Regions from separate parts of the Desulfofundulus sp. TPOSR genome, predicted to be linked through region 1. Evidence: riboswitches for the same ligand, from Rfam matches in the RefSeq annotation. Region 1 holds a riboswitch; each other region holds the start of a gene.
What was found. A riboswitch is a leader RNA that binds a small molecule or an ion and turns the genes downstream of it on or off. The one in region 1 is predicted to bind cyclic di-GMP.
Positions count from the first base shown of each region.

Region 2: linked by a shared signal. The riboswitch ahead of G7K71_RS14295 (hypothetical protein) and the one ahead of G7K71_RS12585 (type II secretion system F family protein) in region 1 are both predicted to bind cyclic di-GMP.
Region 3: linked by a shared signal. The riboswitch ahead of G7K71_RS03120 (HD-GYP domain-containing protein) and the one ahead of G7K71_RS12585 (type II secretion system F family protein) in region 1 are both predicted to bind cyclic di-GMP.
Region 4: linked by a shared signal. The riboswitch ahead of G7K71_RS19650 (methyl-accepting chemotaxis protein) and the one ahead of G7K71_RS12585 (type II secretion system F family protein) in region 1 are both predicted to bind cyclic di-GMP.

Region 1 is NZ_JAAOEF010000003.1:358,541-365,619, forward strand. It holds gene G7K71_RS12570 (A24 family peptidase) at 1-408, shown strand, start outside; gene G7K71_RS12575 (GspE/PulE family protein) at 411-2,108, shown strand; gene G7K71_RS12580 (type IV pilus twitching motility protein PilT) at 2,134-3,219, shown strand; cyclic di-GMP riboswitch class I at 3,289-3,380, shown strand; gene G7K71_RS12585 (type II secretion system F family protein) at 3,348-4,667, shown strand; gene G7K71_RS12590 (prepilin-type N-terminal cleavage/methylation domain-containing protein) at 4,798-5,355, shown strand; gene G7K71_RS12595 (prepilin-type N-terminal cleavage/methylation domain-containing protein) at 5,513-6,088, shown strand; gene G7K71_RS12600 (prepilin-type N-terminal cleavage/methylation domain-containing protein) at 6,239-6,880, shown strand.
Region 2 is NZ_JAAOEF010000003.1:673,193-680,271, reverse strand. It holds gene G7K71_RS14325 (copper amine oxidase N-terminal domain-containing protein) at 1-762, opposite strand, end outside; gene G7K71_RS19110 (type II secretion system protein) at 886-1,692, opposite strand; gene G7K71_RS14315 (type II secretion system protein) at 1,815-2,354, opposite strand; gene G7K71_RS14310 (hypothetical protein) at 2,636-2,803, opposite strand; gene G7K71_RS14305 (hypothetical protein) at 2,991-3,212, opposite strand; gene G7K71_RS14300 (hypothetical protein) at 3,426-3,866, opposite strand; gene G7K71_RS14295 (hypothetical protein) at 3,948-4,535, opposite strand; cyclic di-GMP riboswitch class I at 4,659-4,747, opposite strand; gene G7K71_RS14290 (copper amine oxidase N-terminal domain-containing protein) at 4,964-5,608, opposite strand; gene G7K71_RS14285 (IS110 family transposase) at 5,984-7,079, opposite strand, start outside.
Region 3 is NZ_JAAOEF010000001.1:594,230-601,308, forward strand. It holds gene G7K71_RS03100 (ferrous iron transporter B) at 1-855, shown strand, start outside; partial or broken gene G7K71_RS03105 (diguanylate cyclase) at 1,027-2,301, opposite strand; gene G7K71_RS03110 (ATPase domain-containing protein) at 2,298-3,701, opposite strand; gene G7K71_RS03115 (hypothetical protein) at 3,705-4,073, opposite strand; gene G7K71_RS03120 (HD-GYP domain-containing protein) at 4,139-4,771, opposite strand; cyclic di-GMP riboswitch class I at 4,868-4,958, opposite strand; gene G7K71_RS03125 (YkgJ family cysteine cluster protein) at 5,103-5,741, opposite strand; gene rfbB (dTDP-glucose 4,6-dehydratase) at 5,930-6,985, opposite strand; gene rfbD (dTDP-4-dehydrorhamnose reductase) at 7,003-7,079, opposite strand, start outside.
Region 4 is NZ_JAAOEF010000004.1:439,312-446,390, reverse strand. It holds gene G7K71_RS17900 (amidohydrolase family protein) at 1-1,251, opposite strand, end outside; gene G7K71_RS17895 (MFS transporter) at 1,340-2,644, opposite strand; gene G7K71_RS17890 (hypothetical protein) at 3,012-3,200, shown strand; cyclic di-GMP riboswitch class I at 3,569-3,661, shown strand; gene G7K71_RS19650 (methyl-accepting chemotaxis protein) at 4,037-4,483, shown strand; gene G7K71_RS17880 (hypothetical protein) at 4,567-4,728, shown strand; gene G7K71_RS17875 (hypothetical protein) at 4,878-5,165, shown strand; gene G7K71_RS17870 (GGDEF domain-containing protein) at 5,455-6,483, shown strand; partial or broken gene G7K71_RS17865 (HAD-IC family P-type ATPase) at 6,565-7,079, opposite strand, start outside.

The sequences.
Region 1 (7,079 bases):
CTCGACCACCGCATCATCCCCGACCGGCTCACCCTGTTTGCCCTGGCCGCCGGCATACCTCTGGCCGCCCTCCAGGGTGCGGAGGCTCTCAAAGACGGCCTCATAGGCTCTGTGCTGGGGGGCGGAATATTGTTGATCGTGGCCCTGTTTTCGCGGGGCGGCATGGGCGGTGGGGACGTGAAGCTGGCCTTTGCCATCGGATGGTACCTGGGCTGGCAGGAGACCCTGGTGGCCCTGTTCCTGGCGTTTTTGCTGGGTGCGGTTGTGGGGGTTTTATGGGCGCTCAGGACGGGGAGAACCCTTAAAACGGCCATCCCCTTCGGCCCGTTTCTTTCATCAGGGGCCATGCTGGCCGCGTTGACAGGGGATAAGCTTATTTCCTGGTATCTGAACCTGTGGGGTGGTTGAAAATGGCCGCCGTTTACACCAGAAAGCGCCTGGGGGACCTCCTTCTGCAAACCGGGTTGATTACCCGGGAGCAGTTGAACCAGGCGCTCGAGGTGCAAAAGCAGACCGGGGAGCGCCTGGGCCGGGTTCTCATCAACCTGGGCCTGGTCACGGAGCAGGACATCCTGAATACCCTGGAAATGCAGCTGGGCATTCCCCAGATTACCCTGATGGACAAAGTCGACCCCGTGCTGATCAAATCTCTCCCCGAGGCCGTCCTGCGCCGGCATAAGGTGGTGCCCGTGAAAAAAGAGGGACGGCGGCTGATCGTGGCCATGTCCGACCCCCTGAACCTGGTTGCCCTGGACGACATCCGCCTGGCCAGCGGGCTGGAAGTGGAACCGGTGCTGGCCCGGGAAGAGGAAATCGACGCCGTCCTCCAGAAGGTATTCGGCCTTACCTTTGTGGAGCAGGCCTTCGGCCAGCCGGCCGCCCCGGAGGAGCGGGAAATCCAGACCCTCACCCTGGCGGCGGGGGATGAGGTGCCCCCGGAGGAAGCACCGGTGGTGCGCCTGGTCAACACCATCATTGCCCAGGCGGTGGCGGAAAAGGCCAGCGACATTCATATTGAACCACAGGAGGACCGGGTGCTGGTGCGTTACCGGGTGGATGGGTTATTGAGGGAAGCCCTTACTCTGCCCCGGCATATCCGCTCCAACCTTACTACCAGGATCAAAATCCTGGCCGGCCTGGACATTGCCGAAAAGCGCCTCCCCCAGGACGGCCGGTTTCAGGTTAAGTACGGAGAACAGGAAATAGATGTGAGGGTATCCACCCTGCCTACGGTCCACGGGGAAAAGGTGGTCCTGCGTTTGCTGCTTAAGAGCGGGCGGATCCTGCCCATTGACCGGCTGGGATTCCACCGCTACAACCTGGAGCGTTTTACAGAGGTAATCCATCGCACTTCCGGCATGATCCTGGTCACCGGGCCCACCGGCAGCGGCAAGACCACCACCCTGTACGCGGTACTGGCCCAGTTGAATTCCCCGGAGCGCAATATTGTGACCATAGAGGACCCGGTGGAGTACCTCCTGCGGGGGATCAACCAGACCCAGATCAACGTGAAAGCCGGGCTTACCTTTGCCGCCGGCCTGCGCTCCATCCTCCGCCAGGACCCGGACATCATCATGGTGGGGGAAATAAGGGACGGGGAGACGGCCCAGATCGCGGTGAGGGCGGCTACCACCGGCCACCTGGTGCTCAGCAGTCTGCACACCAACGACGCCGCGGGTGCCCTGACCCGCCTCATCGATATGGGGGTGGAGCCCTTCCTGGTGGCCTCCTCGGTGGTGGGCGTGGTTTCCCAGCGCCTGGTGCGCCTGCTCTGTCCCCGCTGCCGGGAGCCCTACCAGCTCCCGGAAGATGCGCCGGAGAGGATTTTCATGGGCCTGCCGCCCGGTGAGCCGGTGACCCTTTACCGGGCCGCCGGCTGCCACCACTGCAACCACACCGGTTACCAGGGGCGGACGAGCATCCAGGAGGTGCTGCCTGTGACCCGGGCCATCAGGGAGCTGGTAAATAAAAAAGCTTCTGCCGATGTGATCAAAGAAAAGGCGGTGGCCGAGGGAATGGTCACCCTGAAAGAAGATGGAATAGACAAGGCCCGGCAGGGGATCACCTCCATAGCGGAAGTGATGCGCGTGGCCTATAATGAGTGGTGACGGAAAAGGAAGGTGCTGCGGCGGAATGCATGCCGATGAACTTTTAAAGCTGGCCTTCGAGCTGAAAGCTTCCGACGTCCACCTTACTGTCGGCCGTCCGCCCGTCTTCCGGGTTCACGGGAAGCTTTTTGCGGCCGACGAGCTGGGCGCCCGGGCCGTGCCGGGGGTGGATGATCTGCCCGTCCTCACCGCCGGGGATACCGAGGCCCTGGCCCGCCAGCTGATCCCCGGGGACCGGTTCCAGCAGTTCATGCAGGTGGGCGAGAGCGACCTGTCTTACGCCATCCCGGGAGTGGGCCGCTTCCGCGTGAACGCCTTCAAGCAGCGCGGCACGGTGGCCCTGGCCATCCGCCTCATCCCGGAGCGCATCCCCACCTTCGATGAACTGGGCCTGCCCGAGGTGGTGGCCCACCTGGCCAGGCGGCCCCGGGGCCTGGTGCTGGTTACCGGGCCCACGGGCAGCGGCAAGTCCACCACCCTGGCGGCCATGATCGACTTCATCAACAGCGAGAGCCGCCTGCACATCATCACCCTGGAAGACCCCATCGAGTACGTCCACCGGCACAAGAAGAGCCTGGTCAACCAGCGGGAAATCGGCCGGGACTCCCTTTCTTTTGCCGCCGCCCTGCGCGCGGCCCTGCGGGAAGACCCCGACGTCATCCTGGTGGGGGAGATGCGGGACCTGGAGACCATCGCCACGGCCATCACCGCCGCCGAAACCGGTCACCTGGTGCTGGCCACCCTGCACACCACCAGCGCAGCCCAGACCATTGACCGCATCATCGACGTTTTCCCGCCCCACCAGCAGCAGCAGGTCCGGCTGCAGCTGGCCGGCGCCCTGGAAGGAGTGATTGCCCAGCAGTTGCTGCCCCGCAGGGACCGTCCCGGCAGGGTGGCGGCGCTGGAAATCCTGGTGGCTACGCCGGCCATCCGCAACCTCATCCGGGAGGGGAAGACCCACCAGATTATCTCCCACCTGCAGACCGGGGCCAGGTACGGCATGCAGACCCTGGATATGGCTTTAAGAAACCTCGTCCGTACAGGGGTGATCGGCAGGGAAGAGGCCCTGGCCCGGGCGGCTGATGCCGAAAATTTGTTAAAAATGATTTAAAACAACCAGCTGGTTATTGACTGGCAGGGCGGCTCCCGTTTAAGATAGTTTTCAGGAAGAGTGCGGCAAAGCGAAAAAAGGCAAACCTGCCGAAAGGCAGGGGCGCAAAGCCGCGGGCCTAAAGCGGCATGCAAGGCCGCCATGGCAGCCGGGCTGCCGAACTTTCCGGCACGTACTTCCAGGCGCGTCGCCTGGATTTTTATTTCCGGGAGGTGGTGAGGGGAGCTTTGCCCGTCTATGCCTATCGGGCCCGGGACTTAACCGGCAAGGTGGTTTCCGGCCGGCTGGAAGCCAGCGGACCAAGGGAGGCGGCCAGGATACTGCAGGGCCAGCGGCTCATCCCCGTGCAGATCCGGGCCGTGCGGGGGGGCGTCAACCTGACTATGCGGCTGCCTTCATTCCGGCGTGGGGTCAGGCTGAGGGAGCTGGCCCTCTTCTGCCGCCAGCTTTCCACCCTGGTCAGCGCCGGCGTACCCCTGGTGGGGGCCATGCGCATCCTGGAGCTGCAGGTGGAGGGCCGGGTGCTCAAAGAGGTGGTGCGCGGGGTGACCGCCCGCCTGGAGCAGGGACACTCCCTGGCCGAATCCTTCGGCGCCTACCCCTCGGTCTTCCCCGAGATCTTCATCAGCATGGTGGAGGCCGGGGAAGTGGGCGGCGTGCTGGACGAGGTGCTGGAGAGCCTGGCCGGCCATTTTGAGAGGGAACACGAGGTGAGGGAAAAGGTGAAGTCGGCCCTCACCTACCCCACCATGGTCCTGGGCTTTGCCGTGGTCATCCTTACCTTCGTGCTCACCTTCGTCCTGCCCCCCATCATCAACACCATCCAGAACCTGGGTGTGCCCCTGCCCCTGCCCACCCGGGTGGTGATGGGAGCCAGCCGCCTGGTGGGGCGCTACTGGTACATCCTCCCGCTGTTTCCACTGGCGGCGGCTTTCGGCTTCCAGCGCCTGCGGGCCTCACCCCGGGGCCGGGAGATGTGGGACCGCCTGGTCCTGAAAATGCCCGTATTCGGGCCGGTGCTGAAAAAAATCATCATTGCCCGCTTTGCCCGAACCCTGGCCGCCATGCTCAAAGGCGGGGTGCCCATCATCCAGGCCCTGGAAGTGGTGAAGAAAACCGCCGGCAACCAGGTGGTGGCGGCCGGCGTGGCCAGGGCGCAGGAGAGCGTGCGGGAGGGGCAGGGCCTGGCCGGCCCCCTGGAAGAAAGCGGCATCTTCCCCCCGCTGGTCATCCGCATGATTGCCGTGGGGGAAGAAACCGGCAGCCTGGACGCGCTGCTGGTCCGCATCGGCGCCTTTTACGACCAGGAAGTGAACATCACCGTGGGCCGCCTCTCCAGCGTGCTGGAGCCGGTGCTGATTGTCTTCCTGGGCGGCATAGTGGGGTTCATCGTCCTTTCGGTGCTCCTGCCCATGTTCACCAGCATGATGCAGGGGCTGGGGAAGTAGGGCGGTGGTTTCAAAGGTGTTCTTACATACTCTAACCGGCCGTTTAGGCACCTTTTCCAGGTCAATTATTTAATTGACAACCCTTGTTTCTTGTTTTATTAAGACACTACTTTTGGGGGAGGAAAAAACTATGCGCAAAAAACTCAGGAACAACCGCGGCTTCACCCTGGTGGAGCTTCTGGTGGTCATCGCCATCATCGGCATCCTGGCCGCCATCATCGCCCCCAACGCCTTCAAGGCCATTGAAAAGGGTAAGGTGGCGGCGGCAGAGGCGGATTACAAGGCAATTAAAGCGGCGGCGCTGAATGCGTATACGGATACGGGACTTTGGGCACCTTCTTCGGACAGTGCGGGTGAGGATCCGGGCTTAGTGAATGCCAGTGAATGGGAAAATCCACCTTCTAATTTTGGCTGGAATGGCCCCTACCTTGAACGGTGGCCGAGCAAGAACCCGTGGGGCGGGACGTATACGTATAAAAATAGTGCTACAAGTGGTACGCAGATTCCAAATAACCATACTTGGGGAACAGGTACAAACTTTAGGTGGCTTGAGTTAGACAAGGTTCCAGGTGTAGGTTCATCGCCCAAAGATGCGGCAGCTAAGTTGAAAAGTGACCTTGGTGCTGATGTGGTATACGTTCCTAGTGAAGGGAATACAGTTTATATCCTGATTTCCAAAGATGAATAAGAAGCTATGTCGCGAGGTCCGTTTTACACGTGTCCTGCCGGCGCCGGAGGGCACCGGCAGGACACGTTCCTGACCGGAAATCACTGTGTGCCCCGTTTCGGCGGGGATGAGGTAGTAAACCGGATCCTCTTTTTCCGGGAGAGGATGTGAGCCATTGATGTTTGATTTGAAGAGCCTGCGCCGCAACCAGCGCGGCTTCACCCTGGTGGAGCTTCTGGTGGTCATCGCCATCATCGGCATTTTAGCCGCCATCATCGCCCCCAATGCTTTTAGAGCAGTGGAGAAGTCCAAAATTTCCAGAACAATTCAGGATATGACCGCCTTAAAGTCGGCGGTGCTGGCCTTTTATGCCGATGTGGGTTTCTTCCCGGCTGACCCGGACCCCTGGCACCAGGATCCCGGCCTGGGAGTAAACCCGAACACTGTTACTTATAGGGCTGATACAATCGCGGCTATGGGCTTGACGGAGCAGGAATATCGAGATAGACTTAATTCCCGCTGGCAGGGACCTTACCTGGATTTCCCCCTAACCAAGAAGACCGCCTGGGGAGGCAGGTACGACTATGAGTGCTGGCCCGGACAGGGAATTTTCGTAACTATTCATGAAATCCCCGGGGCCAGCGCCGACAAGCTGGCGGAACTGAGTCCCTTTGAAGTTTATTATAAGGGGCAAGATGATGTTAATCCCAGTTTGCACAAAGTAACCTTAAAGATTACCAACTGGATTTACTAAGCGGTGGAACAACAACGATAAGGCCAGGACAGCAGCGGGTTGCTTAACTTACCGCCGTCCTGACTTCGACCTGCTTGAATTGTACCTTTGCTGGCATTTTTGCAGGGGTCACCCAGCTTAAACGAACAGAAAATGCAGGGTGCATTTAAAATGTTTCATAATCTAAGGAAAAAACTGAACAACCAGCGCGGCTTCACCCTGGTGGAGCTTCTGGTAGTCATCGCCATCATCGGGGTGCTGGCGGCCATCATTACCCCTAATGCGTTCAGGGCTATAGAGAAGGGCAAGGTTTCCAGGGCGGTTTCGGATCTTCGAGCGATCGGAAGCGCGGCAATGGCCTACTATGCCGATGTGGGGGATTTTCCCGGGTCTAAAGGGCATCCTCCCGGTGAGCCTTTGCAGAATGGAAGCGATCCCGGATTCGTTCGCAAGCCTGACAGCTCGTGGCAAACGGATAACCCCAATGTTGGTTATGGAGGAAACCTGGATGCCTGGAACGGACCGTATCTTGAAAGGTGGCCGTCACAGCATCCCTGGGGTGACGTCTACACCTGGAATTACTGGCGGGATTATCCTGTGCCGGGAGCAGGCACAACGGTAAGCAAGGCGGGAATCGTAACGCTGGAGGATTACGGCCGCATTCCCCGTGCATCGCTGGAGGCGATTGATAGGATCCTGGATGATGGTGATCTATCCAGGGGCTATGTGTTTTACCAGAATGGTGGTAACTTTGGTTACCCGGATAGTGGGACTGGCCAAGGCTTTCTTCAGGTGGTGGTGGCCACGCAATGAAAAGGAGCTTTCAGGTGGTCATCGTCATTGTCGGTTCCTGGCCGTAACAATTTTTCCAACGCCTTCATGGCAGAGGTACATTGAGTGTTAAAAGGTAATACAATGTTTTAACTACCGCCAGTGCGTCTTGGCGCTGGAATCACGCGGCCCCCCCCTGGACGAAACTCGCTGTATGTGTTTTATTGGCGGTGAAGTAGCA
Region 2 (7,079 bases), 310 kb from region 1:
ACTTAGTTCTTTTGTCTCTCCCGTAAAGCCAGCACGTCCCAGAGGGACATAACCGTAAAAGTCTGTCTTCCCGCGGAGCCTTTCAATGATTTGAACCGTTTTCCGGTAATCAGGATGCGTTCTTTCCCAGACAGCCATCACAACAACCCTGAAATTCTCAAAGACCTTCGCGGCCCGGTCAACATCTCCCCCGCAACCATTCACATAAGACGGGTAGCCATAATAAACAGCCCAATGCCTGTCACAGGCATTCAGTCCCTGATTCTCTTCCTCAGGAGCAAAAACCAGCACTGCCCCTACCGCCGCGTCCCACTCCACCCTGAACCCGAACGCTTCCGCCACGAACTTGGCAGGCAGGTAGGTACTACCGTCCCTGATCACCGGAGCTGTGTCCATCTGCACGGGGTCTCTGTTGACAAGTAGGGTCTTACTCCCAATAACCATCTCCACGGTGACACCCTGCAAGATCAGAGTCACGGCCTTCATTTTCCCATCCCAGAGGACATTACTCTCCGGCACGCCCAGGGCGTAAGCCAGGTACCGTATCGGCACGAAAGTTCGTCCATTTTCGATGAACGGAACGGCGTCCATCGCCCGCATACAGCCGTCTGCCTCGTATGACGCTCTGCCGATCACGAAGCGGGCTTTGTATTTCGGCTCCGCTGAAGCAGGGACAAGAGAGAAAGACATCAACAGAACAGACAGGAGGACGGCCAAAACCACCGTAATTGCCCTGTTTCCTGACAATACATCACCTTTCAATACCAGCACCTCCAAATTGCTCAAAGTTTCGACTTTTCGAGCGACAAAAGAAAAGCCGGGCACTCTTTCCTAACGATGCCCGGCTTTTCCGCCGTCTCTATAGCTTGTAATATGTTCCCCAGATTACCCATTCGAGCGCGAGGCTTCCTCATATCCCTGTTCGGCAAGCCAATCGGTAGTACCTTTTTCGGGCGAGGTATGATCGCATACATAAACGTCGTCATTGCCGCCAAGAGCTTTATCGGCTCCGTAAGACACAATAGCGTAACCTGTAATATTGTTGCCTTCCTTCTTGATATAGTAAACATACGGCTGACCCCACGGATCTGTTATTCCGCCCCATCGGATACCCTTGTCGTTAAGCACAGTTGCGATGTTGCTTTCGTCCGGGTAAGAACCCTGACCTCCACTTACGTCTGCCGCCCACGCTTCGATTACGCTCCGCATGGAAGCCAGGTCGCCCATCGCCCGACTCACGCGCGCGTTATTCGTGTACCCCAGCAGCTTGGGCAACAGGACGGCGGCTAGGATGGCGATGATCGCCACGACCACCAGAAGTTCAATCAGAGTGAAACCACCCTGATTGCGTGAAACTTTACGGATCTTTTCTGCCAGGCTGAACATAGGTGAAAAACCACTCCTCTCGAAGATTCTCGGTATCTTCCCCGCGTCTCCGGACTTAGCATCTCTTCCCCCCTTCCTGCCGGAAAGACTGGGCGCAGGGAAAAACCCCTGAAAAACAAAAAAGCCGGGCGCCCCTGAAAAGGGTGCCCAGCGCCGTTTGACGCCGGAGCTACCGGCGCGGCTTCTCGTCGACGGGTTTCTTCTGCACTTGTCTTTCGTCACCGCCTCGGCCTTTTTCGCCGGGAGCAGGTGGACCACCAGCACCTCCCCGTCGGTGGTGGCCCTCACCTGCCTGTTCTCAATCAATTTTCTCTATTCCCTCCTCCCATCCAAAAAATTGGGTTCTCAAAAGAGAAATAGCCGGACACTTTTCCTGAAATGCCCGGCTTTTCGCTCCATTAACCTGACATATTAGTTAACCAACCCGACTACTTCGATTGCGAAAATTCTTGGTATCCTTGTTCGTTAAGCCAATTAGTATCGCCTTTCTCGGGCGAGGTGTGCTCGTTTACATAAACGTCATCGCCACCGCCCAAGGTCTTATCAGGTCCGTGAGATACAATAGCGTAACCGATGATGTTATTATTGTTGTCTGTTTTAACATAGTAAACATACGGCTGACCCCACGGATCCGCTATCCCACCATTGTCAGCACCCCACCGGATACCCTTGTCGTTAAGCACCACGCTAATCCTCTTGCTTTCATCCGGTGCACCGTCTCCATCCGGGTAAGAACCCTGACCTTCATTCGCCGCCCACGCTTCGATTACGCTCCGCATAGACGCCAGGTCGCCCATCGCCCGGCTCACGCGGGCATTGTTGGTGTAACCTAAGAGTTTGGGCAGTAATACTGCCGCCAGGATGGCGATGATCGCCACGACCACCAGAAGTTCAATTAAAGTAAATCCTCCCTGGTTGCGAGAAACTTTGCGGATTCTTTTCGCTAGCTTGAGCATGGTGAAAAACATACCTCCTTTGCGAGATTTGTCCTTAACCCTTCTCCCGCGCCCGCCGGATCGAAACCGCTTTCCTCCTTTCCCCGGGAAATTGGGTACAGGAAAAGGCCCTCAAAAAAATAAAAAGCCGGGTACCCCGGAAAAAGGAGCACCCGGCCCACGGAAAAACTAACTGACCACCGGATCTTTCGGCGATTTCGTTTGTCCCCGGGTTGTGGAAGCCCGTGACGGCATAACCCGGCTTTTCCGTCTGCCCCGGACGGCCAGACCATATGCGGGCAGAACGTAAACCTTCAGGCCCCGCAGAATTCCGGGTCCAGGCCGGCTTTCACCAGTTCTTCCAGAAGGGTGTCCAGCTTTCTCAGCAGACCCAGGGACCAGGCTTCGCAGTCAACATCGACGGCCCACATTTCGGACTCGACGGTGGCGTAGGTATTACTGAAGAGGCGGCGCACTGTCACTTTCGGAACAGCCCCGCCCGGCGCTCCCAGGGCGTCCGACTAGGCGTAGACTACAGCGTCCGGGGTGTAAGCCGATTTGACCATGCTGGCCGGAGAAGGGCGGGGAAAGAAAATCAGGTTAATGGCAAAATACCTAAAGGATACCAAATAACTGACAGTACCATAGATTTAAATTTTGGTGGCTTGTTTAAATTACTGAAACATCACCAATAGCTTTGGCACTATAATGAAAAAAGAGTTTATTTGGCTGATGGTTTTCTTTTTTTCTCATGATTTCTAAGTTTTTTCTTTCCTCAGACAACATATCTAAAAGTATCATAGACGCGAGTACTTTCACTAATTTGCGTTGACTTCCTTCTTCCATTAAAATACTTGTAACTGAACCTTTGTTTTCAAGAATTGCCATCATGCACGCCTCCTTATATACATCGTGGAACGAAAAATGAAACCCTTAGTGTGCCAAAAAGTTCATTCCCGGACAGTCGGTAACGAAGCTCTTCAAGTGGGCGTTTTCTGCTTCGATCTGCCTGTACAGGGCTTCGTATTGCTTTTTCCGATCATCGTGGACTTAAAAATAAAAAAGCCGGGCACCTCCGGAAAGGAGTGCCCGGCCCACGGAAAACTACCTGCCCACCGGCCTGACCACCGGAACCTTCGGCGCCGGTTTGGGTACCGGCACAGGATATTTCAACAGCTCAATTTTGGTGACCTTCAGAACCGGCCCGCGCATGTAGAAATTCGGTCCCCTGAAAACCTGGCCCGTCACCCGCACCAGCTTGCCCTCGTAAGCCTTGAAGTCGAACGGACCCGTCAGGATGTATGTCCGGTCGTACTGTACCGGAGGCTTCACTCCTGACCCGGGTAGAGGCGGCATGTACATCGGCCCGGGAACCACCAGTTCGTAGTGCGGCTTCTCGACGGTGGAATACACCACCTTCCCGACTGCGGTTACAGTTCCTTCGCCGGACGGCGGCACCTGACCGATAGACCCGGCAAACGCCGGTACCGCCAGGGCAACCACCGCGAAGGCGGCCAGCACCAGCAAAGCTACGACTTTGCGCATACCTGTTTTCCCCCCTTTCATCTTGGACTCAAAAAATAAAAAAAACCGGGCACCCCCGGAAAAAGGGCACCCAGCTACATGTTAGTGTTTATATTCAGCTTTTGGCTTAAAAGCAGGGCGGGATGATTGCCCGTTTTTCCCAGGCTTTTTCGCTTCTTTGTCTGCCCTGTATTTGTTGCCCGGGATCAGGTGCACTTCCAGCGCCTGCTTATCGGTGGTAGCCCTGACTTTAACCATCATCCCCTGCTTGATTTCTGTTGTCCCTTTCAGCGTTCCCTCCCCTTTGATAAGCGTCTGCGGGGTGATGGTGAAAGTTTCGGTAACATTGCCGTTTTTGCCGCCTTTCACTACAGTGAATGTGTCGCCGTAGACGGCGGTCACCACACCTGCAAATTCGATCTTGGACTTGTTGAGCTGGTTCTGTTCCCTGATTCTCTGGTGAACCAGCACCGCCAGTTCCTTAAGCTGTTCCAGGTTCAGCCCGTTAACCATTGTCACCAGGTCCGCTGGCAGGTTGTGGTATACGCTGTCAGTCACGGTTACCTGGTCTTGTGGTTGGGGCTGAACCTGTACCTGGGTCTCCTCCGCCAGTGCGGGGAAGGCCAGTGCCAATACCAGGCACAGTGTGAGGATAACGCACACGAGTTTCCTGTTCCGGATCGCTTTCAAGATCGCTGCCTCCTTTAACTTTGATTCTTTTCTGAAATGTTGTTTCCGCTTGACCCTTGCTTCCCCAGTAACCACCTCCTTATCTAAGACAGCCGGCCACCGGGGAAAATTTGCTTTCCTTTCCCCAGCAGCCGGGCTGCCGTAGCGGGTCAACCGCTTTAGGCCCCTTGGCTTTGCGCCCCCGGCTTTCGCCGGGTTTGCCTTTGGTGGGGATTCCTCCTAAGTTCATAGTACGGCATGTCTTCCTTTTTTGAGGGGGCTTCTGAAAGGTCCGGTTAAACCGGGATTTTCACCAATTAATCGTTTGCTTTTATCCGGAGGGATTGGGCACAGGAAAAAAGTCCCCCAAAAATAAAAAAGCCGGGCACCCTGGAAAAAGGAGCACCCGGCCCTCGAAAAGACTTACCTGCCGACCGGTTCAGTGCTGGCTATTTTGTCACGCTCACGGTCTGCGCTGCCGGATCCCAGCCCATCCTGTACCCGAACACTTCGGCTACATAGCGCGCGGGGAGGTAGGTACGGCCCCCGCGGACCAGCGGGGCTACGTCCATCTGCTTGGGCTGATCGTTGACATTTATGGCCTTATTCCCTACCACGAGCTTTACGGTTACGTTGTCTTTGACCAGTGTCACCGTTTGGGTCGCCCCGTCCCATTTGATTTCCGCGCCCAGGGCGTCTCCCAAATAACGGACGGGCACATAAGTCCGGCCGTTTTCGGTGAACGCCTCTGCGTCCATATCGAACACCCGGTCGCCAACACGATAGGTCTTCTGCCCGACCACAAACTTAACAGGTGGGACTACCATCTCATCGGACTGCCGTCCCTCTTCCTGCTTTTCCTCTTCCGGTTGCTGTTCCGGGGTTTCAGCTTCCTGCTGTTTCCGGTACTCCATGCGGAGCAGCCCGTCCTGGGTCGCCGCGAGCACCACCACGGAGTCCCCGACAGGGACACTCTCGATGTCGAGTATTTCGCCGTAAGCGTCAAATCCTACCCACCTGGCACAATCCCCGGGTTTATAGGATAATCTTCCTATCTCAATATTTTTCATTGATACTTTAAAAAGCTTACTCAATCTGCCATTTTTAAAATTTATCTTGGGTGGTCTAACCCACCTGTTCGCCCCCTGCTTACCCTATCATGTCTCCCGGGGTCAATGCCCTTACATTCCTTCGTTCAGCATAATGGGGGCGGGTGGGGCACCGTTACTCAGAAGCAGGGTCATGCCCTAACGGAGGTTTTTTCGGTTTCCCCCACCCAAGATTTTTGCCTCATGATGATTCCTTTACGCCGTCGGGCTTGTGGATATGTGGGCAACGCTTTAGCGTTGTCCAAGCGAGTGTGGACCCTGTGGACAGGCGGAAGATAAACCATGCCTAAACCTCCAGGCTCCTCTTAAGTGGCAGGAGGCCTCCCGCAAGTCCATACGAGCGGCATATCCACAAGCCTTCTAGGCCGCCAGTTGCTGCCGGCGGTAGCTACCCAAAACCTTCTCCGGGTCGTACAGGCGTTTTTCTTTAGCTAAGGTGAACATTACCCGGAGGAGTTTGCAGGCGATCACTACCAGGGCCTGCTTGCTTTTCAGCGGGTTTTGCGGCCGGGTCACCAGGTAACGGTAGAGCGCTTTAAACTGAGGGTTTTTGGCCACCAGGACCAGGGCAGCCTGGTAGAGGATGCTCCGCAACCCCGCCCGGCCCCGCTTGGAGATCTTTGTAACCCCTTTTTTGGAATCCCCGGATTGGTTGATAGTCAGGTTGTAACCGGCCAGTTTGCGGATCTGGCGCCAGTCTTCGTACCGGGTGAAATCCCCCACTTCCCCTAAGAAGCTGGCGGCAGTGACGACTCCGATCCCGGGGATGCTCAAAAGGTACTCGGCTAAGCCGGTTTTGGCCAGGGCCTTTTCCATGGCCGCTTCGGTTTGGAGCAATTGCTTTTGCCAGAAGAAGATTTCTTCCAGGCACTGGGTCAGGCGCAGACGGGCAGCATCTAAACCTTCCGGCACGCCGATGGATTCATTGGCGGCAGCCAGTAAAAGAACGGCCCGTTTTTGACCCACTTTCCCGCCGCTGGCTGCCTTAAGTTCAGCGGTCAGCTCTTCTGTCGTGAGCTGTTTTAGGTCGGCCGGGAAGGGCCGGTGGGTCAGGATGTACAGGGAGGCTTTCCCTAGAAGGTTCTTAAAAACCTGCGGATATTCGGGAAAGCGCTCGTCCAGGATCGCCACCAGGTTGTTCTGGGCGGCGTTTAGTTTGGCCTTTTGCTGGTGGCGGTTTTGGGTGTACCCCCGGAGTTCCGCCCAGATCCCTTTGGGTAGATAGCAGTGGAAAAAGCGTCCTTCCCAGGTTAAAGTGGCGATGATCAGGGCGTCTTTCCGGTCGTTTTTGGTGGGCGAGTTATCGTCGAGTTCTTTTTGCTTTTTGACGTGGTAAGGATTGACGATAACTACTGGGATGCCGGCATTGACCAGGTAGCTGGCCAGGGGTTTCCAGTAATGGCCGGAAGGCTCCATGGCCACGACGATGTTTTGCGCGCCGATTTGTTCTTTGACC
Region 3 (7,079 bases), on a different contig from region 1:
ATGAGCATGGGATTCGGCTGCAATGCAGCCGGCGTAATGGCCTGCCGTATTATTGAATCTCCCCGGGAAAGATTGATCGCCATCCTGACCAATAACTTCGTCCCCTGCAACGGCCGTTTTCCCACCCTGATAGCCCTGGCCTCCATATTCGTTGGCCCGGCGGCAGCCCCGGGTTTCAACTCTCTGGCCGCTTCCTTTACCGTAGCAGGGCTTATTCTGGCGGGGATATTGATAACCCTGCTTACCTCGTGGCTCCTTTCAAGAACCATCCTTAAAGGGGTGCCTACCACCTTCACCCTGGAACTGCCGCCACTGCGCCCGCCCCAGGTGGGCCGGGTGCTGGTCCGCTCCGTACTGGACCGCACGATCTTCGTCCTGGCCCGGGCCGTAACTGTAGCCGCCCCGGCGGGAGCCCTGATATGGGTCCTGGCCAATATCTCCTTTGAAGGACAGAGCCTGCTTGCCCGGGGAGCGGGTTTGCTGGAACCCCTAGGGCGGGCCCTGGGTCTGGACGGCTTCATCCTGCTGGCCTTCATCCTGGGCCTGCCGGCCAATGAAATTGTCCTGCCCATTCTCCTTATGGGCTACTTATCCGCTGGAACTATGGTGGAAATAGACAGCTTAACCGTTCTGCAAAACATTCTGGTTCATGGGCACGGCTGGACGTGGCTGACCGCATTGTGCACCATGCTCTTTTCCCTGCTGCACTTTCCCTGCGGCACCACGCTGTTCACCATCCAGCGGGAAACAAAGAGCCTGAAATGGATGTTCTGGGCGGCCGCCATCCCCCTGGCCGTAGCCTGCCTGGTCTGCTTCGCGGTGGCGCAGGCGGTGCGGGCGCTGGGGCTGGTATAACTTCACAAACAGTGTTACGATGGGTCCAGGCAGAGGTGGTTTTTCCCTCGTTCCTTTGCCTGATAGCAGGCTTGATCCGCTCTTGCAAGCAGCGAGTCGGCAGAATCGTTTTTTTTTCGCCTGGGCCACACCCAGGCTTGCCGTAATCCGGCGGTGCGGGAAAGGGTAAGTCTCGATAGATTTACGTATTCTTTCTGCCACTTTCGCAGCATCTCCCCCTTTTGTCCCCGGGAGAATGATTATAAACTCTTCACCCCCGTAACGGCACGCAATATCCGTAGTCCTGATGGAGTTTTTTATTAACTCTGCCGTCTTCTGCAGCACCACATCGCCGGCCAGGTGCCCAAAAGTGTCGTTATAAGCCTTGAAGTCATCTATATCCAGGAAAATAACCGACAGGTGGTAACCATACCTCGCTGCCCTCTGGAGCTCGGCAGCCAGCACATCCCACAGAACGCGCCTGTTAAGGAAACCGGTCAGGTAGTCGGTTTCGGCTTCTCTTTCCAGGCGGCGTATGAGAGTCGCATTGGCCAGGGCTACCGCGGCGAAGTTTATATATATCTGCAGGTTTTTACTGCCGCTGTCACCCAGGGAAACAGGGGCCGCTATACCCAGCAACCCGACAATTCCCAGGGCGGTCCAGAGGGGATAAACCATGATTTCAGTTCCGGGAGCAACCTCTGTACCGGTAAAGCCCGGTAAAACCTTAAGCTCCTCAATACTCAAAGAAGACGGCTCAACTTTTGAAAAAATCCGCTCAATCAACGGGTGGACCAGGGGCCATTCCTTCCCGATCAACTGGCTGCCGTTAACGCCTTTGCCCTGGGCCACCCTGATTTTATCACCTTCCCTGAGGCCGACAAAGCACAAGTCGGCTTGATAAATTATGATCAACGAATTAGTTATAAGTTCCAGAACCCTGTCCAGCTCAACGATCGAGGTCATGAGGCGGCTGATCTCGTAGATGCTGTTCAACTCCAGTCTACGCAACCCTAACAGGTTCTTTTCTAAAATGGCGCTGAAAACCTCGTTGATCGTCCGGTAAACATTGTGTGCTTTCGTGATGAAAGCAATCTCTTCCTCGCGTTCCACCAGGGTCGTGTGTCTGGAAGGGGCAACCATGAGATAACCTATCCTCTGGGCATAGCTGCCCAGACGGTACGCGCAGAGCTTAAGTCCATAAGGACAGGTAATCGTGTCTTCCTCTTCTAACGAACCGCAGGCAAGCTTATAAAAATCGATGCACTTTTCGTTATGGAGCTCCCTCCCTTTATTCACCTCCTGGCATAATTCAGCCGGTAAACTGAACCGGGAAAAAGGGGCGCCGTTCGCGTCAAAGATGTAGATGTTCGCGTTCGTGGCCCTGGCCAGCGTATCTTGAAAATCCTGCCAGTACCTTACCGGGACGCTGAGTAAAAGGTTCGTGTGCACTAAGTAACACCTCATTTTAGCATGTCTGCTTTGGCCAACCTGCCGAGAACGTTTATCCCCTCTGGAGAGATCTCGTACTCCCTCAGGGAGTTGTCGTGGTTGCTTCCACGGGTTTTTAGGATTCCAAGAACTTTTCTGATGCTGGAATTATCCTCCACGTATCGCAGTATGATTATATTATCGGTGATCAGGGATAATTGCGCTCTGGATACCACCAGGGGCGAAAAGAGGTCTTCGTTGAGCACCGTAAAAATAGTGGTTACGTGCCGCCTCCTGAGTTGTTGTCCTATCGCCCAGAGATAATCCCTGTACTTTTGCATATCGGTAACGCTGCTTTCAAAAGAGGAGATGCTGTCGATGACAAACCTTTCCACCTTTTTTTCCCCAATCATGTCCAGTATCTCGAAAGCGTGTTTATCCACGTCCAGTTCTACGGGGGAAATAAACTTGATCTCCAGCTGGCCCTCTGCCAGATATTTATCTATCTCCCAGCCCAGATAGCGGGCAGTATTCTGAAGTTGGTCTACAGGCTCTTCAAAAGAAAGGAATACCCCCTTTTCGCCTTTCTCAGCCCCTTCCAGCAAGAACTTAAGGGCAAACATCGTCTTGCCCGTACCTGTGGCACCGGAAATGAGGGTGATAGTCCCTTCCAGCAACCCACCGTACAACATTTCGTCCAGTCCACAGATCCCGAATTCCTTTCGCCCCAGCTTGACATCGTACCGGAGTTCTTCACCCTCCGGTCTCATCCTTGGGTACACTTCTATCCCCACAGGACCAATTTGAAACAAATGTTCCCCATGCTGAAAACTGGTCCCCCTCATCTTCAGGACGCGCATGTACCTTTTTTGAAACCGCTTTTCCTCCTGCCCGTAAAGGTGAAAAATCCCATCGGCGATGGCAAACTCGCTCAGGCGCGTCAACTCCTGTTCTTCGTACTCGCCGACGAGAAACGCAGTGATCTCCCATATCGATAGAACGGCAGCCAGCTCAAAAACAAAGGCCCTGAAGGTTTTCTCGTCCGGGAAGAGGTCCCTTATAACCTTGACACTATCGATTACAACTATGTTTGGCAAATGTTCTTTGATCATTCGAGTCAGGTAATCCAGGCCCTCGCTCGCGCCCTGACTGCGCAGGACGGCCCCCAGATCCCCGTAAATAACCCTGTCTCCCAGCAGGTCATCCGAGAAGAACTCAAAACCTTGTAGATGCCTCACCATCTTCAGCTGTGATTCCGATATAGTGGTCAGGTACAGGCTCTTGAGGCCGTTCCTGGCATTGTTAAATATGATGTTCTGGACGAATATCGTCTTTCCACTGCCCGGAGAACCAGAAATGATGTTCAGTGAATAAGCGGGTATGCCGCCGCCGAGAATATAATCGAGATTTTTTATGCCCGTTATCAACCTCTCCATCTCTCATTCCCCCCTGGAAGCAGAAAGATCCCCGGCAAACTCCTCGTCCAGCTTCTTTCTAATCTCTTCCGCTCTTTCATGGCCGAGAAGCCTGGCCAGGATTTCCACATACCTGGTGATAAACTTCATAAACATGTCTTCGACCGGCAGGTCCGGGTTTTCCTCCAACCTGGCCGCCATCTTCGCGCACGATATCCCATTTTGATCGTACTGCAGGAGTTCTATCTCCTTGTATTCCAGCGAGACCTCCCACACGACCCTTTCCACCAGCAGATTCATGGAAAACGTACCAAGGTACTTGGACGACGCTGTCCACATTTCCCTCAGCAAAGTTTCATAGTGTCCGATCCGTTTTTCGATGATTTCGCTCACAACAGCCCCCTCCATTTCAGCTAAAAGCTACCGCTCCAGTATGAACATAAGGCCTGGTTTCCCGGTTAGTTATTTCGCAAGTGCTTCACACCTCCAGGAACATTGCCAGTGATCCGGTAGAGTTCAGGATTTATCCCCTCAGGCACAACCCGGCAGCAAAACACTTCCACCAGCTGCGGGTCGAATTGAGTACCAGCACAGCGGTAGAGCTCTTCTGTGGCCATTTTTATAGACATCCTGGGCCGGTAAACCCGATCCGAAGTCATGGCATCAAAACTATCAGCCACGGCCAGAATTCGCGCCCCCAGGGGAATGGCCTCACCCCCCAATCCTTCCGGATACCCGCAACCGTCATATCTTTCATGATGGTAAAGGACCATAAGGCTGATGGCTTTCATCCCCGGTATGGCCGAAATGATTTCATAACTATAAACAGGGTGCTTTTTTATTTCCTCCCACTCCGCGGCAGTCAGTTTACCCGGCTTATGCAGGATAGAACTGGATATGCCCAGCTTCCCTATGTCGTGGAGTAACCCGGCCAGGTATATACAATTCTGTTCCTTTTCAGGCATACCCAGTTTCTTCGCGAGCGCAGCGGCATAGGCCGCCACGCGCCAGGAATGATTGGAAGCTACCTTAAACCGGACCTCCTGTAATTTCATCAACGCCCGGGCAGCATGGATAAATGTGGATTTCATGGAAGCACCTCAGCGTAATTTATTCTAAAAATTTCTTTAGAAAATGAAAAGCCGCAGGGAGAAAAATTTTATGCTTCCCTGCGGCTTCCTTTCTCCCTTTGCAACCCAGCCGTCATGGTTCCCCGCGGGGAACTTTAGACCTGTGGCTTTGCGTCCCCGGCTTTCGCCGGGTTTGCCCTCCGGAAAGTTGCGAATTTTCAGGAGGTATTTCAATATTTTTTCAAGAGGTATTTCAACATTACCGTTAACTTTCCTTCTTGATTCTACATATAACTACAGCATCATCTGCCCTGCTTCCCAATTTCTCGGCCCGGGCGATGAAAATCAAGTTTCAGGCCAAACGAACCGGTATCCCCCGGGAACTCAGCACCTTAAATAAAGGGCGGCCGAAAATAAAAAGTTCAAACTCCTCCCGCAATCCCAATTCCTTTATGGCGAAAAAACGTATGGCCAGGTCTTTCCGGACAAGCTCATTCAGTCTGGCCAGGGTTTTCGATTTATCCGTTCCCCGGGAAAGGCTGGAGAGCAACTCTTCAACCTCCTGGTAGGGACATTCCTGCTCATGCATCTCAATCACCTTTGTAATCGGGTCCCGGGAATTGATAATATCGGCACGTACGATGGTGTTTTTGCCAACCAGGCCTTCCAGTGCCGAGGTATCCCAGCACTTCAACAGCCGGCATTCCAGCGGGCGGTGCTCGTAAATGGTGCACGATGAGCTTTTTTCATCAAAAAAGCAGCAGGACCATTCTTTCTCCTTCCCGCGCATCTTGACCAGTTCCCGTTCCACCGGCCTAACGGTGTCAAGGACAGGGTCATAGGCCGGTTCACCCTTCCTGATGGTTACCAGGTGCTGGTATCCCACATGCCCGGCCAGCAGTATGCCTTTGTCCTCGTGGTGGAGGACCGGCCCGCCCTTCAGGCAGCAGGTGCCGCACCGTATACAGCCATCCCTGTTAATGTTTTGCACCTTCTTTCTCGTCGAAGCGCACGATGTAGTCTTCTTCCAGGTATTCACCCAGCTGAACCTCGATGACTCCCCATCCCCATACCCCTCGGGTGGCGCCGGTGCCAATCCCGGGCCGTGCGGGCGATAATTACCTCCGCAGCCCTGGCAATGGTATTAGGCGCCGGGTATACCCGCAGAGAAAAATTGCTTCAAGCATTTATTGCCCCGTACATCTTCTGATAATACTCCCGGTAAGCACCGGACTTTATCCGCTCCCACCAGGAGCGGTTTTGTTTGTACCACTCTACTGTTGCCGCCAGCCCCTCCTCGAAGGTGTGCCGGGGCCGCCAGCCCAGCTCCCGGGTGATCTTCGAGGGGTCGATGGCATAGCGGCGGTCGTGGCCGGGCCGGTCTTTGACAAAACGAATAAGGCTTTCCGGCTTACCCAGAAGTTTCAAGATTACCCGCACCACTTCCAGGTTGGTGCGCTCCCCATGGCCGCCGATGTTGTAGATCTCCCCGGGCCTCCCCCGGAAGAGAACCAGCTCCAGCGCCCGGCAGTGGTCCTCCACGTGCAGCCAGTCCCGCACGTTCAAGCCGTCGCCGTACACGGGCAGGGGTTTATCCTCCAGGGCGCTGGTGATCATGAGGGGGATGAGCTTTTCCGGAAACTGGTAGGGACCGTAGTTATTGGAACAGCGGGTGATAACCACCGGCAGGCCGTGGGTGTGGTGATAGGCCAGGGCCAGAAGGTCGGCGGCGGCCTTGCTGGCAGAGTAGGGGCTGGAAGGCTTTAAAGGGCTCTCCTCCGTAAAGCGCCCCTTTGGCCCCAGGGAGCCGTAAACCTCGTCGGTGGAGACCTGGACGAAGATCACGGGCCTTTCAGACCCGGCAACCGCCCGCCCGCCAAACCTCTCCTTCCAGTATTCCGCGGCCGCGTCCAGAAGCACCTGGGTGCCCCGCACGTTGGTCTCGATGAAGGGCGAGGCGTCCATAATGCTGCGGTCCACGTGGGACTCGGCGGCAAAGTTGATCACCGCGTCCACGCCGCGGGAAAAAATCTCCCCCACCAGGCGGCGGTTACAGATGTCACCGTGGATGAACGCATGGCGGGGGTGGTCCGCAAGATCGGCCAGGTTTTCCAGGTTGCCCGCATAGGTGAGCTTATCCAGGTTGATGACCGTAACCCCGGGGCGGGCCTGCAGGATATAGCGGATGAAGTTGGAGCCGATGAATCCGGCTCCGCCGGTAACCAGCAGTTTCATTGATCACATTGCTCCTTTTAAGTTATTTTTTGTCTTTCCGACAGGTACCTTTCCAGGGCGTCTGCCCACGGCGGGAGCAGGTAGCCGGTGGTTT
Region 4 (7,079 bases), on a different contig from region 1:
GTATTTTTCCGGCAACTTTTTCCCGGGGAAATCAGCGGGCCGGAATACATATTTTACCTTGGCCAGGGTGCTGATATCCTCCCAGGGGTTGCCTTCCACGGCCACCAGGAAGGCGGGCCGCCCCGGTTCAATGCGGCCCAGCAGGTGCTCCAGTCCCAGGATGGCCGCGCCGTTGCGGGTGGCGGCCAGAAGAATATCCGCCGGGGAAAGGCCGGCTTTCCGGTAAAGCAGCAGTTCCTCCAGGAAGCCCTGTCCGTGGCATACACCGGTGGCCCCGGCGTCGGTGCCCACCCCCAGGGTAACGCCCATTTCCAGGGCTTTTTTGATCATTTTCACCTGGCGCCGCCAGGTGCGGGTGATGACCTCAACTTCCCGGGCCGTATATTGTACCCGCCATTTTCCCCTTACCTGGCCGGCCACCGGGATTACCGTGGGCACCCAGGCAATACCCCGGGCGGCCATACGGTGCAGGGATTCTTCGCTGATGAAATAGCCGTGCTCTATGGAATCCACCCCGGCTTCCACGGCCAGGCGAACGGCATCGTCCCCGCTGGCGTGGGCCATGATTCTCAGCCCCCGGCTGCGGGCGCGGTAGACTATTCGTTGCAGTTCATCCCGGGTGAACTGGGGTGCGTCCACCCGCCCGTATTGGGAAAAGCTTACTATTCCCGATACCAGAACCTTGAGATGGTCCACTCCCTGCCGGGCCAGGGAATCCACCGCCTTTTCCAGTTCTGCCGGGGTTAAGCCCGGTCCCAGGAAAGAACCGTATTTCCCCTGCCGGTGCAGTGCATGCCCGCAGGCCAGTACCAGAGGCCCGGCCAACCTGCCGGTTATAACCAGTTGTTTTACCTCAAGGCCGATACCCGCCCGATCTCCCCCGTCCCGTACGGCTACAATGCCCCGTTCAAGGGTGTTTGTTAAGTCCGCCTTCACCCGCTCAAGCAATTCCCCCCGGGCGGTCCATTGCTGCCGCGCCCTCGAAAAATCCCTGCCGTCCAGAGCCAGGTGGACGTGGCAGTCGATCAGGCCGGGGATAACGGTGCAGCCAGGAAGCTCAAGGACGTTCATCGGCTCCTTAACAGGGTCATTGCGCTTGTATCCGCCCGTTTGATCGCCGGTTGAAAAGGCCGCTACTTTGCCGTCTTGTAAATAAACAAGCGCTTCCCGGGGCGGCTCCGGCGTCCCGCGCCAGACGCGGGAGGCTTTGATGACCAGGGTCTCACCGGCCTTAAGATTTATCACGGACATGGGGTTACCCTCGTTTCCTAGTCATTACTGCGGAAAAATGAAAAACAAATTTGCTGCCCTTTGGGAACAAAGCAGGTGTTCATAACGTCTATGTTGAAAAGACCTTTAACCATTTTTTATTGAAATAGGAAAAGTAAAACATTAGCACCGCTCCAGCCAGCACTCCGGCACCAAGGCTGGAAAAGGCGAGGATCCAGCCCAGCGGGCCGGGACAAACGTCAAGAATCAGCCCAAAAACCGCGGGGGACACGGTGGCGGCAATATAACCCACAAAGGTCTGCCAGGCCATGATGCGGCCCAGTTTTTCCCGGGGGGCGATTTCCGCCAGCCCTACGGAAAATATGGGTGAATCGGCCGTAACGGTGAAGCTGTAAACCAGGCCTACCAGCGATAAAAGCCACACTGGCGCCGCCAGCAGCCATCCGAAGGTAATGGAACAGGCGGCGCTGGTGAGCATGATGGCCAGGGCGGTGCGGGTACGCCCCAGGCGGTCCGACAACCATCCCGCCAACAGGGTGGAAGGTGCCCCCAACATTACCGAAAGGGCGGTGAGGGTGGCCGCCAAAGAGGTGGGCTGGGCGTAACGATCCTGGAACACGGCAGTTAGAAAAGGGGCCAGCCAGGAGCGCAGGCCGTACATCTCCCACATGTGGCCGGTATAGCCCAGGATGATCAGGGCCATGGCCAGGTTGTGCCGGGCCTTTCCGGCCTGCGGCAGTCCCTTTGCCGGTCCGGGAGAACTGTTTTTCGATACAGGACCGGTCTCTCCAGCTATTTCGGCATTGGTTTCCGGTGTTTTTTCGCGTCTCTTGTAGGGCAAAAAGGCGGCTGCGGGTTGGCGCCACAGCCAGAAAGAAAGGGCAATGGCCCCAAAGCTTACCCCTGCCAGAACCAGGTAGGCCTCCTGCCAGGTTAAAAAAGCGGTAAGGGCCCCGGTGAGGGCGAAGGAAAGGGAGGTGCCCACCAGGTAGGAGGAAACGTAAAAGCCCACTGCCCGGCCGCGGGAGCTGGGGGCCAGGGAAATGACTTTGATCCCGGGCATGTAGATCCCTCCCAGGCCCGCACCGGTCAAGGCCCGTAGCAGGGTTCCCGCCAGGGCTCCCTGGGCGAGCAGGGGAAAGAGGAAATGGGTAACGGCCGATAAAATGGCCCCGCCGGCAAAGACATAACGGGCGTCAATGCGGTCTGTCAGGGGGAGGACCACCAGGGCGGCCGCCACGTATCCGGCCTGGAAGGCGGCAACCATCATCCCGGCTTCGGCATGGCTGATCCCCCATTGTTTTTCCACCAGGGGGAGGACGGCCGGCAGGCAGTAGGACGGCACCAGCACCAGCAATTGAATTAAAGCCAACTGTCCTATAGGGATATGTGTTTCCTCTCTGATATCGCGCATTTTGTCCGTTGTCACCTGCCAGGAGTTACTGGTCAAATAATTCTTCTTTCAGCTCCAAACCCCTGCCTGGCAACAGGTTAAAAGCACTTTTTCTACTGTGCTGGCTAACAAGTTATGAGCCGTACTCCCCCCGGTTGAGGAAGCCTGGGCATGCTTTTTGTAAGGAAAGAATGCAGCAAACGCCTGAAGGAAAGCCCTCATTTCCTCCCGGCTTGCGTCGTGTTCCCGGTGTGCCGTTAATAAGGGGTTATTTGGTTCAAGGATAATATTTACAATGTTGTAACATCACTTCCTGGCGGTTCATATTATGTAATTGGAATCTGCGCCCGGGTGCATTCTCATGAATTCATACGAGGAGGAATTCGGTATGGCTATCTTTTGTCCTGGCGCTTTACCCTGTAGAATTACTGGGGTAGTTGTAGGAGCCCTTATTGCAGCTCTCGCTCTGGTCCTCATCGGTATTATGGCCATCTTCAATTGCATCGTAGCTTGCCCCGTACTGTTTATCCTGGCTGTTCTGGCCTTTATTCTGGGCATCGCCATTATTATCGCCTAAAGCAAGCCATGTGCTTTAACGAGAGGATAATCAGCACAGTTATGTACACGCCTGAGACTCAATCAGGCGTGTTTAGTTTCCATCACCTTTTTCAAGGCCGTGTAAATTTCAGTGGTGCCAGAAGGAGAGCGACCCCCAAAAAGAAAGAAACCTCGCCCCAGGAAGTAGGCAAGTTCTCCAACGCGAAGGCCGGGAAAAAAGAGCAGCGGTTTTTGCTGATATTTTGAGCGGTGAGGTCTCAAAATGGGAAAAATTTTTGTGGAGATACCTGCTGGATCTTGACACGGCTCGACATCAATTTCACTTGACAGGGACGAATTATGATGATTCAATAAAAGCGAAGGTAAAATAATGTAGAATCAATGTCAAATCCCGGTGGGCAAACCCGGCAAAAGCCGGGGACGCAAAGCCACAGGTCTAAAGTTACCCATTGAGGTAACCATGACGGCTGGGTTGCAAGGGAGAAAGATAGCTACAGGGCAAGTGCGTTTTTCTCCCTGTAGCTTTTTATTTTTGGCTTGACGGGCCGAACTAAATTTTTCATTCATATTGGCGTCCTCAAAGGATTTCTTGGCATGGAGGTTTTGTTATGACTGGACAAGCTCTGGTATTAAATACATATGTTCGTAATCCCTGTAAAATACCCCGGGTGCTGTTATATTTAACAGACAATGCATTAATATTAAATCTCCCCTTATTACGTTCCCCTCCCTTATCTCCCTCCCTGTTTGTTCCTTCTTGTCTTACCACCGCATTGGCATAACCACCCCCATCACCCGCCAGGAGAATCTGATTGCAATGTCGCAAGAAATGACGGCCAGATCAACCAGATTGCCATGGCTACCTCCAGCCTTTCCGCCACCTCGGAAGAAGTGGCGGCAACAACGGAAAACCTGAACAGCAGCGCGCAGAAGATCAGGGATGAAATCAAGAAAACCGACGGCATTGTCAACCTCATCGAGGAAATTGCCGAGCAAACCCACCTGCTGGGGTTGAACGCGGCCATCGAAGCGGCCCGGGTGGGCGATGCCGGGCGGGGTTTCAATGTGGTGGCCGGGGAAATACGCAAACTATCCCAGGATACCCAGCGGTCCGTTAAAGAAATCATGCAGACTTTGCATGACGTACAGCAATCAATTATAGATCTGACAAACTCAATTGAACAGGTGTCAAGTGCAGCACAACAGCAGGCTGCTTCGTCCCAGGAAATTAATGCGTCGATAAATGAGCTTACTGCAGTGGCCGGGCAACTAAAAAAGCTGGCCGATGAACTGGTGGTTTAGGGAATAGGGAGTTAAATATATTCGGGGAGGGAAAAAGGATAAACTGGAGACGAGTATTTGACGCTTTGGAGGCGTATGACCGTTTGTTACAGGAAAACCGGGTTGTTGAGGCCCTCAGAATTCTTTTCCAGGAGGCCGGAGCAGATAAGGTTACTGACGATGATTGGCGGGTGGCCCTGGCCCATTTCCGTGCCGTCTATGGCCGACCTCCCCTCTTCCCTGGGGAGCAAGACAGCGGTGAGTGAATTGACTCTTCCTTATGAACCAGGTTAGTCAACCTTTTCCTGTTTGTTTAATTATGGGAGGAGGCAACAATTGCCATGCCGCAGGATTGTTTTTTGTTGTAGCGGTAGCTCAGGCTGCCACTTTTTTGTTGAAAAGGTGGGTGGTATCTGTGGAATCTGTCCTGACCGAGCGCGAGCGGCGGTTGGCTGGGCTCTTCTTGCGGTGCCTCGTCCAGGCCAGTAACTACGGGCCGGTGGACGTGGGCGCCTTCATCCATTCTTTCCGGGAATACCTGTACGGCAGTTTCGTTCCGCCGGAAAAACAAAAGCGTTGGAAGCAGTTCAGATGTCTTAACTGCGGCGTAGGGTTTTTCGCCGAAAAGCCGGATCGGAAGTTCTGCAGCGAATCTTGTGCGGCTGCGTGGAACAGTAAAAACAGGGCCAGAAAGAGAGCATGATAATAAGCCGGGCGCCTTTTTAAGGTGGTGTCCGGCTTTTGCTTTCTGGCCGAAATTGATGCAGGTTGTGTCGCCTTTTTATTATGCCCCAAAAGCCATCCGCTTATCATCTCTAAAGTAGTAGTTGCCGCCAGGATAAAATTATAAAAGGTACGCCCGGCTACCACCTTGGTGCTGCCAGCCCATTTTCCCGTAAGCATTTACATATTCTGGTAATACCTAAAAAGAAAAGGAATAAAGCAGAACCGTGTTGAAATGTGTATTTAGCAGTTTTAAGGGAGAAGCCACTATGGGCATGAGCAACCTCCTTCAACTAACCGGTGAGAAGACCTTCGACCCGACCAATTTAAAAATAGGGAAATGGAGAATTATAACTGTTTTCTTAACCGGGCTCGGCTATTTTTTATTTTGTTCCCGCCAAGTTGAATGGGTTTTCTTCTGGATCGCCTGGTTTATTTACGCGGCTTTATGGTTCCCTTTTCAAGGACGTCACGCCGGTGAAAATCCAAATTGGTGGACATACTTTTTTATGGTAGGCGATGTGCTCTTCTTTGTCTTGGCCGCCAACATTGAACATGATATATTGAACAATTACAGTGCCATGTTGATATTGCCTTTGTTCCAGTACCTGTTGCGTTATGGGCGAAAAGCCGCCCTTTGCTACGTCTGGGTCAGCGTGGCAGCATTTGGTTATATCTGCTTGTTCCATTATGAAGCTCACCCGGCGAGACATTTTGTTGTGGTTGTTGTCATGCTTTTAATTTCTTATAACGAAAGTATGCTGATCCAGGAAAATAGAGAGTTGAGAAAACAGCTTTTTAATTTGGCCATTTATGACGAGCTGACGGGATTGTATAATTTTAGATTTTTCACCCAGGTATTAGAAAAGGAATTGGGTCGCTCCAAAGAATATGGATACGAAGTAACCCTTTTGATGATTGACATAGATAACTTTAAGACAATTAACGATGTTTATGGCCATGAAAAGGGTAATGAGGTTTTGAGATGTTTGGGAAAAATCATTTTGGATTGCGTTAGAGAGAATGATTATGCTGCCAGGTACGGGGGGGAAGAATTTGTTATAATTTTGCCCAAAACTTCTCTTAATGAGGGACACCTTATTGCTGAAAGACTTAAAAAGAGAATTTCCAAACACCCATTTGATTTCGGGAACGTAACCGTGTCGATAGGTGTCTCAACCTACCCGGCGCCCTCCACAAGCAAGGATAGATTGATAAAACATGCTGATAGAGCAATGTACTTGGCGAAGGCAAATGGTAAAAACAGGGTCAAGGTTTACAGTGAATTGTCGAGGTGAAAAAAATTGCTTCTATGAGAAGAAATGTAGCCAGCGTCGGGTCGAAAGGGTGCTGGCTTTTGGTGATTTAAGGAATGGGTTTTACGCCACCCCTGGGTTGAACCGCCGCAGTCTTAGGGCGTTAGTAACCACCGAAACCGAACTGAAGGCCATGGCCGCCCCTGCGATAACGGGGTTGAGAAAGCCAAACGCTGCAAACGGGATGCCTACGGTGTTATAAATTAACGCCCAGAAAAGATTTTGTTTAATGTTTTTAATGGTGGCCCGGCTGAGCCTGATGGCAGTTACGATTCCCCTCAAATCTCCCCGCATCAGGGTAATATCTGCGGCTTCGATGGCCACGTCGGTCCCCGTCCCTATGGCGAAACCGACATCAGCGGTAACCAGGGCCGGGGCATCGTTTATGCCGTCACCCACCATACCGACTACCTTGCCCTGCCTGCGCAGCTTTTCAACCTGGTTTGCCTTGTCTTCCGGAAGCACTTCCGCCATCACGTTCTCTATCCCCACCTGCCGCGCTATGGCTTCGGCGGTACGCCTGTTGTCCCCGGTAAGCATCCAAACTTCAAGGCCCATCTTTTTCAGCTGGGTTATGG